One region of the Streptomyces inhibens genome, then DNA from elsewhere that is predicted to be linked to it. Evidence: riboswitches for the same ligand, from Rfam matches in the RefSeq annotation. Region 1 holds a riboswitch; the other holds the start of a gene.
The links. Region 1 has a riboswitch for cobalamin ahead of cobN (cobaltochelatase subunit CobN). Riboswitches for the same ligand answer to the same signal wherever they lie in the genome.
Positions count from the first base shown of each region.

Region 2: another riboswitch for cobalamin. It lies ahead of nicT (Nickel transporter NicT); the one in region 1 lies ahead of cobN (cobaltochelatase subunit CobN).

Region 1 covers NZ_CP084681.1:4,943,046-4,946,588, reverse strand. Annotated here, with positions in the region: gene KI385_RS22600 (precorrin-8X methylmutase) at 1-383, opposite strand, end outside; gene cobG (precorrin-3B synthase) at 458-1,843, opposite strand; cobalamin riboswitch at 2,042-2,174, shown strand; gene cobN (cobaltochelatase subunit CobN) at 2,211-3,543, shown strand, end outside.
Region 2 covers NZ_CP084681.1:3,215,016-3,218,558, reverse strand. Annotated here, with positions in the region: gene KI385_RS14850 (VOC family protein) at 1-236, shown strand, start outside; gene nicT (Nickel transporter NicT) at 413-1,558, opposite strand; cobalamin riboswitch at 1,590-1,805, opposite strand; gene KI385_RS14840 (alpha/beta fold hydrolase) at 1,873-2,721, opposite strand; gene KI385_RS14835 (MarR family winged helix-turn-helix transcriptional regulator) at 2,718-3,383, opposite strand; gene KI385_RS14830 (hypothetical protein) at 3,503-3,543, shown strand, end outside.

The DNA of each region.
Region 1 (3,543 bases):
ATACGGTCCCGCCACAGTTCCAGCGCGGCGGCGCTGCGGGTGGTGCCCATCCGGGCGGCCAGCTCCGGCACCGACGGGTCGGCGAGGGTGCACAGCACCTCGTTGTCGGCCGGCAGCCGCTTACGGGTGACGCCGCTGGCGACCATGTTGGCGTCGCAGAGGATCGGCGCACCGGCGCGCAGCGCCTTACGGGCGCCTGCCACCACATCGGGCGTGAAGGCCAGATCGCGGACCAGGTCGACCATGCCGCAGGCGTGGATCATGCGGACCGCGACTTGGCTGACGTCGGCGGGCAGACCGGCGAGGTCCGCCTCGGCGCGGATGGTGGCGAAGGACTGGCGGTAGATCGCCGCACCGTCCTTCTCGTAGTCGAACGCGGTCACTGTGGCCTCGAAGGTGTTGGGGGTGTCGGGTGCGGGGTGGCGCGTGGGGTGGTTCATGGGGCTGCCTGGGGAGTTCACGATGTCGGGTGGGGTGCCGGTACCGGGGCCGGGGCGGTGGGGTGTGCCTCGTCCCGTACGACCGATGTCCGGTAGCCCTCGGCCGTTGCCAGGACGTCGACCCAGGTGCCGTGCGGGTGGCCGCAGCGGCGTTCGCAGCCGGACCAGTGGACGGGTAGGCCCTTGTGGAGGCCCTGTAGGGGCAGGTCCTTTACGGAGAGCTCGCCGGGGGCCGGTGTGCCCTTGGTGAGCGCGGCCGCCGCGTCGGCGCGTACGTCGGTGCGGGACTTGGCGCAGCCGGGGCGGCCGGTGCAGGCGCTGATGCGGTGCCAGGGGGAGGCCGGGTCGGTGATCAGGCCGGCGGCGGCCAGCTCGCGCAGCCGGGGGGCGGCCGCGGTGGCCGGCAGTCCGGGGATGACGATGCCGCGCCAGGGCGTGAGGCGTAGTTCGCCGGATCCGTCGTCGGCGGCGATGGCGGTCAGCAGGCGCCATTGGGCGACGGTCAGCCGGCCGAGCGGCGCCAGGACCGACAAGGCGCGTCGGTCGTCGGGGCCTTCGATGACGCCGGGGGCGGAGGAGTCCGCGTACGCGGACCTGATGACGGCCGCCCGCGGACCGTCCGCCACGTACTCCGCCGCGATGCCCGCCGCCCGCAGCCCGTCCGCCACGGCATGGGCCGTCAGGCCGTATCCGTCGGGGAGTTCGCGGACCCGCCAGGCGCCGCTGCCGCTCGCCCCGGCGGTGGTCAGGAAGCATGCGGCGGCGGCGAGCGCGGCGCGCGGTAGGTCGGCGCCGGCGATCCGCAGCGCCGCCGGATCGTCACCGACCCGCAGCAGGGCGCCGCCCCCGGGCCCGGCCGGGCCACCGGAAGCCGGGCCCCCGCCCGATTCTGCGACCAAGGTCACATCGCCGCCGAGCGCCGCCACATCGCCCCGCCCGTCGTCCAGGACGAAGAGAAACCGGCCGGACAGCGCGGTCGCGGACTCGCTCGTGCAGAGCAGGGTGTCCAGCTCCCGGGCCCACAACCGCACGTCAGCGGGGGTGTGATGGTCCAGCCCGGCCAGTGGGGAGGCGAGGATGTTGCGGATGCGTTCGTGGCGTTCGGAGGGCAGCAGGCCGGCGTCGCGCAGCAGGCCGGCGAGCCGGGCGCCACAGTCGTCCGCGAGGCCGCGGAGCTCCGCGTTGCCGCGGGAGGTCAGGGAGAGATGGCCGTCGCCGAGCAGGTCGGCGGCGTCGGCCAGCGCAGTTGCCTGACGTACCGTCAAGTTACCGGCGGGCAGCCGCACTCGGGCGAGGTGCCCGTCGGCGGCGGAGTGCAGCCGCAGCGCTCCCGGGCAGGCGTCACCGCGGTCCCGTATGGGCGGTTCGGCCCCTTGGGGCCGTATCGAGGGGGAGGGCGGCATGGCGGCGAGCATACCGACGACGCGCCCCGCGGATCCGGGGCGGATCCGGCCACGGACCCGGCCGGAACCCCGGGGCGGATCCGTGCCACGGGCCCGGCCACGGACCCGGGAGGCGCGCCCCGGGCGGGCAGCCGCACAGGCCCGCTTACCTCCCCCGGCCGCAGCCCTTACTATGCAGGTCGGTGGGTCGGCTGACCCGCCGGACGCCAGCGACGGCGCAGGGTCTTACGGCCCTAGGGAGGAAGCCCGGTGAGAATCCGGCGCGGTCCCGCCACTGTGAACCCGGCCTGTGCCGGGCGAGCCAGGAACTCCCGCCGTCCTTACGACCACCCGGGGCGCGGACACCCCGAGGAAGGCCTGCGCTCGCATGCTTCTGCTGCTGTCGACCTCCGACACCGACCTGCTCAGCGCCCGCGCGGCCACGGGCCCCGTGCCGTACCGGCTCGCCAACCCCGCCCGCCTCGACGTCGCCGAGCTGCCCGCGCTGCTGGAGGGCGTCGACCTCGTCGTCGTACGCCTCCTCGGTGGTATCCGCGCCTGGCAGGAGGGGCTGGATCTGCTGCTCGCAGAGGACCAGCACCGGCCGGTCGTCGTGCTCACCGGTGAACAGGCCCCCGACGCCCAGCTCATGGAGCAGTCCACGGTCCCCGTCGGCATCGCGGCCGAGGCGCACGCCTACCTGGCGCACGGCGGTCCCGCCAACCTCGACCAGCTCGCCCGCTTCCTCTCCGACACGGTGCTGCTGACCGGCCATGGCTTCGAGTCGCCGGCGCCCGCCCCGTCCTGGGGTCACCTGGAGTGGGACGCCCGCCGTGAGAGCGGCCCGCTGGTCGCCGTGCTCTACTACCGCGCCCACCACATGAGCGGCAACACCGCCTTCGTACGGGCCCTGTGCGAGCAGATCGAGGAGGCGGGCGGCCGTGCCCTCCCGCTCTTCGTCGCCTCCCTGCGCGCCCCCGAGCCCGAGCTGATCGAGGCACTGCGGGCCGCCGACGCCATCGTCACCACGGTCCTCGCCGCGGGCGGCACCAAGCCCGCCGAGGCCTCCGCCGGCGGCGACGACGAGTCCTGGGACGCGGGCGCGCTGGCCGCCCTCGACGTACCGATCCTCCAGGCCCTGTGCCTGACCGGGTCGCGCGCCGCATGGGAGGAGAACGACGAGGGCCTGTCCCCGCTGGACGCCGCCTCGCAGATCGCCGTCCCCGAGTTCGACGGCCGGCTGATCACCGTCCCGTTCTCCTTCAAGGAGGTCGACGAGGACGGCCTTCCGGTCTATGTCGCCGACCCCGAGCGTGCCTCCCGGGTCGCCGGGATCGCGGTGCGCCACGCCCGGCTGCGCCACATCCCGGCCGCCGAGAAGCGGCTGGCGCTGGTGCTGTCCGCGTACCCCACCAAGCACTCCCGTATCGGCAATGCGGTCGGGCTGGACACCCCGGCCTCCGCCGTCGAACTGCTGCGCCGTCTGCGGTCCGAGGGCTACGACTTCGGTACGGAGCCGGTCCCGGGCCTGGAGTCCGGCGACGGTGACGAGCTGATCTACGCCCTCATCGAGGCCGGCGGCCACGACCAGGAGTGGCTCACCGAGGAGCAGCTCGCCCGCAACCCGGTCCGGATCCCGGCCGCCGACTACCGGCGCTGGTACGGCACGCTGCCGCAGGAGCTGCGCGACTCGGTGGAGCAGCACTGGGGGCCGCCGCCCG
Region 2 (3,543 bases), 1.7 Mb from region 1:
AGGCGCAGCTCACCGAGCGCGGCTCCCTGGTCGGCGCCAGCGACCACCTTGTCGCCAAGTCCCTGTACGCCAAGGACCCGGACGGCAACGAGTTCGAGGTGATGTGGCGGGTCCCGCGGAAGGACTGGCCGGGCCCGGACCAGGCGAACCGGCTGGTCCCGCTCGATCTCGCGGCGGCTCTGAAGCGCTGGGGGCCGGATCTGGTGACGGGGGCGGCGGCCGGTTCGGCCACGTGAGAGGCGTGGTGGCCGACTTGGGCAGGTGACGGAGGCGGCGGCCGCGTTGGGCGGGTGGCGGGAAGTTCCTGGCCAAGCCGGCCGGGATCCCGGGCCCCGGTGGCCCCCTGGCCCCGGCGCCCGACGGTGTACGTACGGGGCTCCAGGGGAGCGGGGTGCCTCAGACGCCAGAGGGCTCAGGTGGTTGAGGAGGCCGACGTCGCCCGGTCCGCCGAGTCCGTTCGCTCGGCCCGCTGCGCCCAGCGCCTTTCGACGCCGGCCAGCCGCCAGTACGCCAGCGCCGCGGCCCACACCACCACGAACAGGCCGACGATGATGAAGCCGACATTGTCCAGGTCGAGGGTGGAAATCCAGCCGGTCAGCGGGTCGTTGAGGGCGAGCTTGTCGTGCAGCACGGTCACCAGCTCGATGGTGCCGATGAAGAAGGCGACGGCGATCGACAGACCGGTGATGGTGAGGTTGTAGTAGACCTTGCGCACCGGGTTGGAGAACGCCCACTGGTAGGCGAAGTTCATGAACGTGCCGTCGAGGGTGTCGAACAGGCTCATTCCGGCGGCGAACAGCAACGGCAGACACAGCACGGCGTACCAGGGAAGGCCGGCCGCGGCGCCGCTGCCCGCCATCACCATCAGGGTCACTTCGGTGGCGGTGTCGAAGCCGAGCCCGAAGAGGAAGCCGAGCGGGAACATCTGGCCGGGGCGGGAGATCGAGCGGGTGAACCGTCCCAGGAAGCGGTTCATGAAGCCGCGTGAATCGAGGCGCTGCTCCAGCTCGGTCTCGTCGTAGCGGCCGTCGCGCATCCCGCGGAAGACCCGCCAGATCCCGGCCAGCGCGATGAGGTTGAGGGCGGCGATGAGGTAGAGGAACGTCCCGGAGACCGTGGTGCCGATGGTGCCCAGGATTTGGTGGGTACGGGACTGGTCGTTGAGCAGGGTGCCGGCGAGCTGGGCGCCGCCCGCCACCAGGGCGGCCATCGCGACGACCACGCTGGAGTGGCCGAGGGCGAACCAGAAGCCCACCGAGACCGGCCGCTTGCCGTCGGCCATCAGCTTGCGGGTGGTGTTGTCGATGGCTGCGATGTGATCGGCGTCGAAGGCATGCCGCATACCGAGGGTGTACGCGGTGATGCCGAGGCCCACGCCGAAGACCTGGCTTCCGACGGAGTAGTGGTTCGGGACCACGAGCAGGAAGAGCACGCCGAAGGCGACGATGTGCAGGCCGGCTATGACGGCCATCAGGCCCGCGGTACGGATGGTGTCCTGCCGGCGCCAGCGGAATGCGGCGGGGGCGGGGGTGTTCGGGGTATCGGTGGACAGGGCCATCCGGCGGTCACGCTCCAGCACCTCGTGGATCAGTTCGTGAGATGCCGTGGCCGGTCTCCTGGCTTACGGGTACACGTGTCCGTCCCCGCCTTCCCGGCCGCGGGATGCGGTCAGTGGCGCCGTACACGCACCGGGCGCATACGGAAAGGGCTGGAAACTCCCCGATCACAGTGGCGAGGGCCGCTCCGGCCTGGGACCACAAGGTCCGTCACCGGTCTTCCCGAACACCACGGCCCGGCCACTCTAGCGGCCGTCGGGGAGAGATGGCGTGTGGGGGCGTTCCCGCAGGTGAGGGGGGCGGTGGTGCCGCGAAGTCAGTAGTCCAAGGAGGAGAGAAAGGCGTGCAGTTCATGGTCAAAGAGAGCGGGGTTCTCCAGGTTGACCATATGGCCCGCGCCCGGTATTCGGACTCTTCGGGCGCGGGGCACGGTCAGCGCTATCGCATGGGCATTGGCGGAGATGTCCGTACTGTCGAGGTCGCCGTCGAACACGACCGTCGGCACCCGGATCTCGCCCAGGCGGTCGGCGGCGCCGACTTCCAGGGGCATGCCGGCGCCCACTCCATCGGCGTGCACCTCCACATTGGCCTCGGCCGATGCGCGCATCCGCTCGCGGAATCCCGGGTGCACGGCGGACGGTTCGCGATGCGGCCCGTCCACCCACATCCGCAGGAAGTGCTCGACATACCGCTCCGCGCCGTCCGGTGCGCCGATGGCCGCCACCTGCTCCCTGATGTGTGCCAGGACGAAGGGATCGGTGAAGGCGCGACCGCTGACCCCGGGGGAGGCGAGCGCAAGGGCCGTCACCCGGTCCGGGTGGGCTATGGCGGCGTCCAGCGCGACCCGCGCACCATGGGAAAGGCCGACGAGCACGGCACTGGGGACATCGAGCGCGTCGAGCAACGCGCACAGGTCGTCATGGTTGGCGTAGTCCCCGGCCACGGTGGAGGAGAGGCCATGGCCGCGGGAGTCGTAGCGGATCGCGCGCAGGCCGGAGTTCACCAGCCAGGCGAACTGCTCGTCCCACATGTGCTGGTCGAGCATGCCGCCGTGCAGCAGCACCACCGCGGGGCCCGCGCCGGCCGTCTCGTAGAACAGCTCGCCGTCGTCGACCGGCACGATCCCGTTGTCGATCTCGGACCAGGCGGTGATTGGTCGGGTCATTCTCCGGGCCGTCCTTTGCGTGCCAGATGCGGTGGGGTGGGTGGGCTGTCATCGGCTGAGTTGCCGTTACTGCTTTTACTGCTTGTACTGCCGTGGCTGTCGTAACCAGCCTGACTGTCTTGACTGCCCTGACTGTCGGTTTCCTCCCGTGGAACGCGCGAGCCGTTCGCCAGGTGCCGGAATTCCTCGCCGATCCGGTCGAGTACGTGCAGTGCGGTGCGGATGTCCTCGGCGGGCAGATCGGCCAACCGCTGCCGCAGCTCCGTCGCCTCGAACTCCTGGATCCCGCGTATCACCTCCGTGCCTTCGGCGGTGAGCCGGATCAGGGACGAGCGGCGGTGTGCGGGATTCGGTGCCGTCACGACCAGGCCCAGCTCCGCGGCGTGGTTCACCCAGCGCTGCACCGGCTGTCGGTCGAGGCCCATCGAGCGCGCCAACTGCGGCACGGTCCGGGGGCCTTCGCTGCGCAGGGCGTCCAGCAGCGCGTGTTCACCGGCGGTCATGCCCGTGCCCGTCAACTCGCGCTCCACCGCGCGCACGACCGTGCGGTGCAGCGGCCACAGGCGTCGGATGACGCCGTACAGCAGGTCTTCGGGCGGCGTCGGTCCCCCGTCGCCATCCACCTCAGCATCCATTTCAGCATCCACCTCAACGACACTCATGATGTCATGATGACATCGGTGATGTCGTTTGGGAAGGGTGCGATGACGGAAAGGAGTTGATGAGGCGGCGGGCATGCCGAGACCCGCGCGATTGATCGGTGAGAAAGGCGGGACGGCGGATGAAGGTGGGTCTGTTGCGTGCGGTCGGGGTGGCCACGGC